DNA from 3 places in the Streptomyces sp. NBC_00358 genome. Region 2 is predicted to be linked to each of the others. Evidence: riboswitches for the same ligand, from Rfam matches in the RefSeq annotation. Region 2 holds a riboswitch; each other region holds the start of a gene.
What was found. A riboswitch is a leader RNA that binds a small molecule or an ion and turns the genes downstream of it on or off. The one in region 2 is predicted to bind cobalamin.

Region 1 (2,254 bases), 3.6 Mb from region 2:
CATGAACTCGTCCGGGATCCAGTGCGCGAGGTTCAGGTTGTGCGTACGCCGGGCGTCCTCACCGGTGTTGTCGCGCAGCTCCAGGAACTCCTCGATGTCGGAGTGCCAGGTCTCCAGGTAGACCGCGGCCGCGCCCTTGCGCCGGCCGCCCTGGTTCACCGCGGCGACCGAGGCGTCGAGCGTCTTGAGGAACGGGACGATGCCGTTGGAGTGTCCGTTGGTGCCGCGGATCAGCGAACCGCGCGAGCGGATACGCGAGTACGAAAGGCCGATGCCGCCCGCGTGCTTCGACAGGCGCGCCACCTGGTGGTAGCGGTCGTAGATGGAGTCCAGCTCGTCCAGCGGGGAGTCGAGGAGGTAGCAGGACGACATCTGGGGGTGCCGCGTACCGGAGTTGAAGAGCGTGGGGGAGGACGGCAGGTAGTCGAGGCGGCTCATCAGCCGGTAGAGCGCGGCGACTTCGTCCACCGACCGGGCCGTGTCGTCCTCGGCGAGACCGGAGGCCACCCGCAGCATGAAGTGCTGGGGCGTCTCGACGACCTTGCGGGTGATCGGGTGCCGGAGCAGATAGCGGCTGTGCAGCGTGCGCAGCCCGAAGTAGCCGAACCGGTCGTCGCCTTCGATGTCGATGAGCGCGTCGAGGCGGGCCGTGTGCAGCCGGACGAACGCGGCCGTGCGGTCGGCGATCAGACCCTCGCGGTGGCCGACGGCGACCGACTCGGAGAAGGTCGTGACGCCCTGGGAGGCGGCCTCCGCGGCGATGCTGATCGTGAGCAGGCGGGCGGCCAGCCGGGAGTAGGCGGGGTCCTCGGAGATGAGACCCGCGGCCGCCTCGGTGGCCAGTTCGCGCAGCTCGGCCTCGTCGGCGCGGGCGGACCGGCCGCGCAGCGCCGCGGCGGCGACCCGGCCGGGGTCGGCGGCCGTGAGGTCGGTGGTGAGATCGGTCAGGGTCCGCAGCAGCGCGGTTCCGGGACCGTCGGTCTCCACCCGGGCCTGCTGCGCGGTCACTGAAGCCGGATCGGCTGGCGCGATGGTCACGTGGGGATCTCCCTCGCTCGGCACAGGGCCCTACGGGGCGGAGCGGGGCACACGAGAGCGCTTCTGGGCAGCAGCGCACCGCGTCCACCGGCCCATTCCGCGAGGCCCGGACGTCGTCGGCACCCGGGCCGGACGGCCGGGGCGCGCTGTCGGCAGGTCCTCGGACTGACGCGAGTGCGGGCACGCGAATACGCGAACACGCACAGGTACACCGTTGCGGGACAGTTCCGGATTCGCACCGGATTCCCCTGCGGCGACAGCGACCATGAGCATACATCTTGTGCCGGGCCTCGGGAGTGCCCCCACATGTTGTGTCGGGTCGGAGTTCTGGAGCACTACGGAGCGTGCTGGATCGCCAACTCGTAGGTGTGCCCGGCCCGCACGGCGACGGCCCGCACGGCGACGGCCCGCACGGTGATGGCCTGCGAGGCGACGGGCCGCGTGGCGACGGGCCGCCGGTTCTCGTCCGGCGGCCCGTCGTGCGGCGCTGTCGCTACAGGCCGGCGTCCGCCGTGGCCGGCGGGAGCTCCGTCTCGACCCCCGGGTCCCCCGCGTCGGCCGTGTAGTCCTCCGGCGAGGTCTCGTCGATGCCGTCCGGCGCGTTGAACGCCCTCAGGGCGAAGGTGAGGACGACGGCCACGGCCAGGTTCAGGACGAACGCGGTCAGGCCGATGTAGCCGATCTCCCCGATGCCGGGGATCTCCTTCGAGCTGCCGCCGAAGTGCTTCTGGGTCGGCGAGGCCACCCCGTAGGCGGCGATCGTGCCGTAGAGCATGCCGACCGCCCAGCCGCCCAGCAGCGCCCAGCGGTGGAACCAGCGGGTGAACAGCCCGCCGACCAGTGACGGGAAGGTCTGCAGGATCCAGATGCCGCCCAGCAGCTGGAAGTTGATCGCGACGGTCTTGTCCATGGTCAGGACGAAGACCAGCGCGCCCACCTTCACCAGGAGCGACACCAGCTTGGAGACCTGGGTCTCCTGGCGCGGGGTCGCGTTCGGGTTGATGAAGTCCTTGTAGATGTTGCGGGTGAAAAGGTTCGCGGCCGCGATGGACATGATGGCCGCCGGCACCAGCGCGCCGATGCCGATGGCGGCGAAGGCCACGCCCGCGAACCAGTCGGGGAACATGTTCTCGAAGAGCTGGGGGATGGCGAGCTGGCCGTTGGTGACCTTCACCCCGGCGGCGATCGCCATGAACCCGAGCAGGGCGAGCAGGCC
Region 2 (2,254 bases):
TGCTGCGGTCGCTGCCCGGCTTGAGCAGCACGGGATTCATCAGCGCGGTCGGCTCCACGCGGGCGGCCTGCGCCTGCATGGCCTGCGCCCGCCCGATCTCGGCGCCCTCGCGCGTCACGAACGAGTTCAGGGACATGTTCTGCGCCTTGAAGGGCGCGACCTTGACGCCCTGGCGCACCAGCCACCGGCAGATCCCGGCGGTCACGACACTCTTTCCTGCGTCCGAGGTGGTCCCGGCGATCAGCAGCCCCCCGCTCATGCGGTGCGCCCCTTCCTGGTGAGCAGGACCGTGAGCAGCACCCGTCCGGCGGCGCTCACGCCGAGCGCGAGCCGGCCGACGCGCCGGGACAGCCGTACGGCCCGCTCGATGTCGTGGGTGTGGACGGCGCGCCCCGCTTCGTTGAGCACGGGCCGGTGCTCGACGCGTCCCCCGTACGAGAGGGTGCCGCCGAGCCGGACGCCGAGCGCGCCCGCGAAGGAGGCCTCCACGGGCCCGGCGTTGGGGCTCGGATGCCTGCAGGCGTCCGCGCGCCAGGCGCGCACGGCGCCCCGCGGGTCGGACCCGGCCACGGCCGCGAGGACGGCGGTGAGCCGGGCTCCGGGCCAGCCGGCGACGTCGTCGAGCCGGGCGGAGGCCCAGCCGTAGCGCCGGTACCGCGAGGACTTGTGCCCGACCATGGCGTCGAGCGTGTTCACGGCGCGGAAGGCGACGAGTCCGGGCACACCGGCGACGGCGCCCCAGACCAGGGCGCCGACGACGGCGTCGGAGGTGTTCTCGGCGACGGACTCGACGACGGCCCGCGCGATCCCGTCGGCGTCCAGCGCCTGCGGATCGCGGCCGCACAGACGCGGCAGCAGCTCCCGGGCGGTGTCGAGGTCACCGGCCGCGAGCGCGCCGCCGACCGCCCGCGCCTCCCGGCCGAGGGAGGTGCCTCCGACGACGGTCCAGGTGGCTGCGGCGGTCAGGGCGACGGAGGCGGCAGGCGAGGCGCGTACGGTACGGCTCGCGAGCGTGGCGAGTGCGGTGGCACCGCCCACGCAGACGGCCGTGTGCAGGGCGCCCCACCCGCGGTGGTCCCGCCACAGGGTCCGCTCGACGGCCGCGGCGGCCCGCCCGAACACGGCGACCGGATGCCCCCGGCGGGGATCGCCGAGCAGCAGGTCGCCGAGAAGGCCGGCGGCGGCGCCGTACGCGAAGACGCGATCGGCTCGCACGGGGTCAGCCCGCGGTCTGGTGGAGTGGAACCCTCGTACTCAGCGGAACGGGCAACGGGCAGCCGCGCATGGCGATATGTCCTCACTCAGGGTGTCCACGCCCTGGTTCGACGAGACCGGCGGTGAGAGTTCCTGGCTCCCGGGGAGTTCCTTCCCCGATGACAGTGGCGGGACCGCGCCGGATTCGCACCGGCTTCCTCTCATGCCGCCGTACTTGGCTCCGGCAGTCCACCACGGGGTGAGAACGGCCGTCAACTGGCTGTTGACCTGCGGGGGGACAGTGTGCGCAGGCCCACATACGCGTGGGGTGCGGGACGGTGATCCGTCCCGCACCCCACGCGCGGTGTCGCCCGGAGCGGCCCGGTGCCGGGCCGCCCGTTCCGGGCTACTTGGTGATGATCAGGGAGATGCCGTACGCCACCGCCGCGGCGCAGGCCGCGAAGCAGACGTACGCGCCGGTGGCCGCCGCGACCGCGGAACCGCCCTGGGCCGACTCCTTCTTGGAGAGGCCGGCGACGCCGAGGGTGAAGAGGGCGACGAGGGCCACGGTCACTCCGAGGCTGACCCCGAAGACGGACCCGAGGGCTGACCAGTCGATGTTCATGCTGTTGCTTCCTTCGGTTCTCAGGCCACGGCGGACGGCGTCGACGGGGCCGCCGCGGGTTCGGCGGGAGCCGGGATGGTGGCCGTGAGACCTTCGGTCACGGTGCCGGCCGGGGGCGGGGTGACGGCGGCGATGGCCTGCGTCACCACACCGGCGGGCTCCTCGGTGTCGTTCACGTTGTTGTGGTCGATCACCTCGCGGCGCGAGCGGCGCCAGATCGCGAAGCTGGAGCCGACCAGGAAGACGGCGACGAGCGCGGTGCCCCAGGCACCGAAACCGGTCACCCACTCGGCACCGGCGCCGACCAGGGCGGCGGCGGGCAGCGTGAGGACCCAGGCGACGACCATCCGCTTGGCGGTGGACCAGCGGACCACACCGCCCTTGCGGCCGAGGCCCGCGCCCATCACGGAGCCGGAGACCGAGTGCGTGGTGGAG
Region 3 (2,254 bases), 1.2 Mb from region 2:
CTGAGCGCGGCGAGGTCCGTCCCGGCGTCGGGTTCGCTGTAGCCGATCGCGAAGTCGAGCTCACCGGAGAGGACTTTCGGCAGGAAGTACGCCTTCTGCTCCTCGGTACCGAACTGCATGATCGTCGGTCCCACGGTGTTGAGCGCCATCAACGGGAGCGGCACCCCGGCCTGGGCCGCCTCGTCGAAGAAGATGAACTGCTCCATCGGGCTCAGGCCCCGCCCGCCGTACTCCTTGGGCCAGCCGACCCCGAGCCAGCCGTCCGTGCCGAGCCGGCGGATCGTCTCGCGGTAGAAGCGCTTCTGCGCCGCCGGATCGCCATATCGCGCGTAGGCGTTGTCCGGCACCAACTCGGCGAAGTAGAGCCGCAGTTCGGTCCGCAACCGCTGCTGCTCCGGCGTGTATTCGAGATGCACGGCGCCTCCTGCCTCCCCGGGCCAGACCTGACGGCGCACACCGTAGAACGTGTTTCAGAAATTGGGAATGCCGATGACGTGGCCGCCCGTTCCGCGAGATGTGCCGACCCTCCGCGTACGTGAGGGGGCGGTGCCCGGTCGACCGGGCACCGCCCCCTCACGCGGGCCAGGTTCCTGGACCGCGCCGAATATCGTGGCTCGTACGTTCCCCTTCGCCGTCAGTGGCAGGGGAAGCCGAGCAGATGGCGGGCGTCGTGGACCCACTCGTGGACGTTCTCGCCGGACACGAGGGAGGTGGCGCCCTGTTCGGCGCCGACGAAGTAGAGCAGGACCAGCATCAGGACGCCGAAGAACGCCGCCCAGGGCAGGATCGCACCGATCGGCAGTTTGGCGGGAACGGCGGTGGGGGTGACGGTCGGCTGGACGACGGACTGCGCCATGGGGCAGAACCTCCTGGGGAACTCGCGTCCCGTCTCGGTGGTGCACAGGACGACGGTCACGGGTCTGACTTGCCCCGCCTCGCTCACCCCTGGCCGGAGTGACGAGTGCTGGGCTTACAGTGGCGCGACCGTGCCGGACTTCCACCGGGCTTCCGCCGAACCGTCGTCAATATCCACGTGACCGTACCGCGAGACCGCGCCCCGGCCAAGGGCGCACGCCCCACATCATGCGCGCCCCGAGCGCCGGGAAGTCCGGCAACCACCCTGCGTGGCCGAGGAGTTCACCTCCGGGCTCCGTCCGCTCATCCGCCCGCCCACCGTCCACGACCGTCGAGTCCGATGCGTGGGCCCGGCGCACGAGCCCGGTCCACACCGCACGAGAGTGATGGCATGACAAGCCGAGTGATCTTGATCTCCGCGGCGATCAGCGAGGCGCTGCGCGAGGCCCGCTTCGACGACGGGAGCCCGGTGGACGCCGCGGGCCTGCGGGCCGCGGGTCGGGCCGCCGGTGCGGGTGCGGTGCCGGCCGGGGGCCGGCTGTGGGTCTCGCCCACCGCGCGATGCCGGCAGACCGCCGCGGCGCTCGGGCTCGACGGCGGCGTCGAGGTGCCGGAGTTGGCCGGCCTGGATGTCGGCCGCTGGCGCGGGTCGACACTGGCCGAGGTGAGCGCGAAGGAGCCGGAGGCGGTGGCGGGGTGGCTCGCGGATCCCGCGTCGGCGCCGCACGGCGGGGAGTCGGTGCGGGCGTTCTGCGACCGGATCGCGGAACACCTGGACGTGGCCGCCGAGTTGAACGGCCGCACCGTGGCGGTGGTGGAGCCCGAGGTCGTACGGGCCCTGGTGGTACGGGTGCTGGGGGCGCCGGAATCGGCGTTCTGGCGCGTGGACGTACCGCCGCTGACCGTCACGGAGTTGAGCGGGCGCGCGGGGCGCTGGAACGTCCGCGCCGGACGCCCGCTCACCGAACCAGCCTGACCCGGACCCCTTTCGCCGACGCCACGGACTTGCCGACGCCACGGATGTGCCTGCACCACGAATGTGCTTGCACCACGGAATTCCCCGGAGGAGTCCCTGCCCTGCCCGCGGAGTCGTGACCCTCGGAGTCGTGGCCCGCGCCGGCTTGACCCGCACCGTGGAGCCGTGGCCCGGGCAGCTCACTCCCTGGCCGCGAAGTCGTAGCCGCACCGGAGTCGTGGCCCGCCCTGCCCCTGTCGGCGCCGCGAGGCCGTGGCCCGGGCGGCCCATGCCCTCAGCGCAGCGTGGCCATGAAGTCCGCGCACGCCTGGGCGCACTCACGGCAGGTCTTCGCCGCGGTCTCCGCGCCGGGGCAGCAGTCGAACGCGTCGGCGCACTCCAGACAGACGTCGCGGCACCACTCCAGCTGGGCGCGGACATCCC

Region 1: linked by a shared signal. The riboswitch ahead of OHT01_RS14305 (ribonucleoside-diphosphate reductase subunit alpha) and the one ahead of OHT01_RS30285 (cobalamin biosynthesis protein) in region 2 are both predicted to bind cobalamin.
Region 3: linked by a shared signal. The riboswitch ahead of OHT01_RS35490 (CbtB domain-containing protein) and the one ahead of OHT01_RS30285 (cobalamin biosynthesis protein) in region 2 are both predicted to bind cobalamin.

The regions. Positions count from the first base shown of each region.
Region 1 is NZ_CP107976.1:3,453,290-3,455,543, reverse strand. Features, by position in the region: gene OHT01_RS14305 (ribonucleoside-diphosphate reductase subunit alpha) at 1-1,038, opposite strand, end outside; cobalamin riboswitch at 1,173-1,321, opposite strand; gene mctP (monocarboxylate uptake permease MctP) at 1,532-2,254, opposite strand, start outside.
Region 2 is NZ_CP107976.1:7,098,904-7,101,157, forward strand. Features, by position in the region: gene OHT01_RS30280 (cobyric acid synthase) at 1-259, opposite strand, end outside; gene OHT01_RS30285 (cobalamin biosynthesis protein) at 256-1,215, opposite strand; cobalamin riboswitch at 1,323-1,463, opposite strand; gene OHT01_RS30290 (hypothetical protein) at 1,601-1,819, opposite strand; gene OHT01_RS30295 (inorganic phosphate transporter) at 1,840-2,254, opposite strand, start outside.
Region 3 is NZ_CP107976.1:8,288,712-8,290,965, reverse strand. Features, by position in the region: gene OHT01_RS35495 (acyl-CoA dehydrogenase family protein) at 1-416, opposite strand, end outside; gene OHT01_RS35490 (CbtB domain-containing protein) at 635-856, opposite strand; cobalamin riboswitch at 895-1,035, opposite strand; gene OHT01_RS35485 (histidine phosphatase family protein) at 1,247-1,831, shown strand; gene OHT01_RS35480 (ferredoxin) at 2,106-2,254, opposite strand, start outside.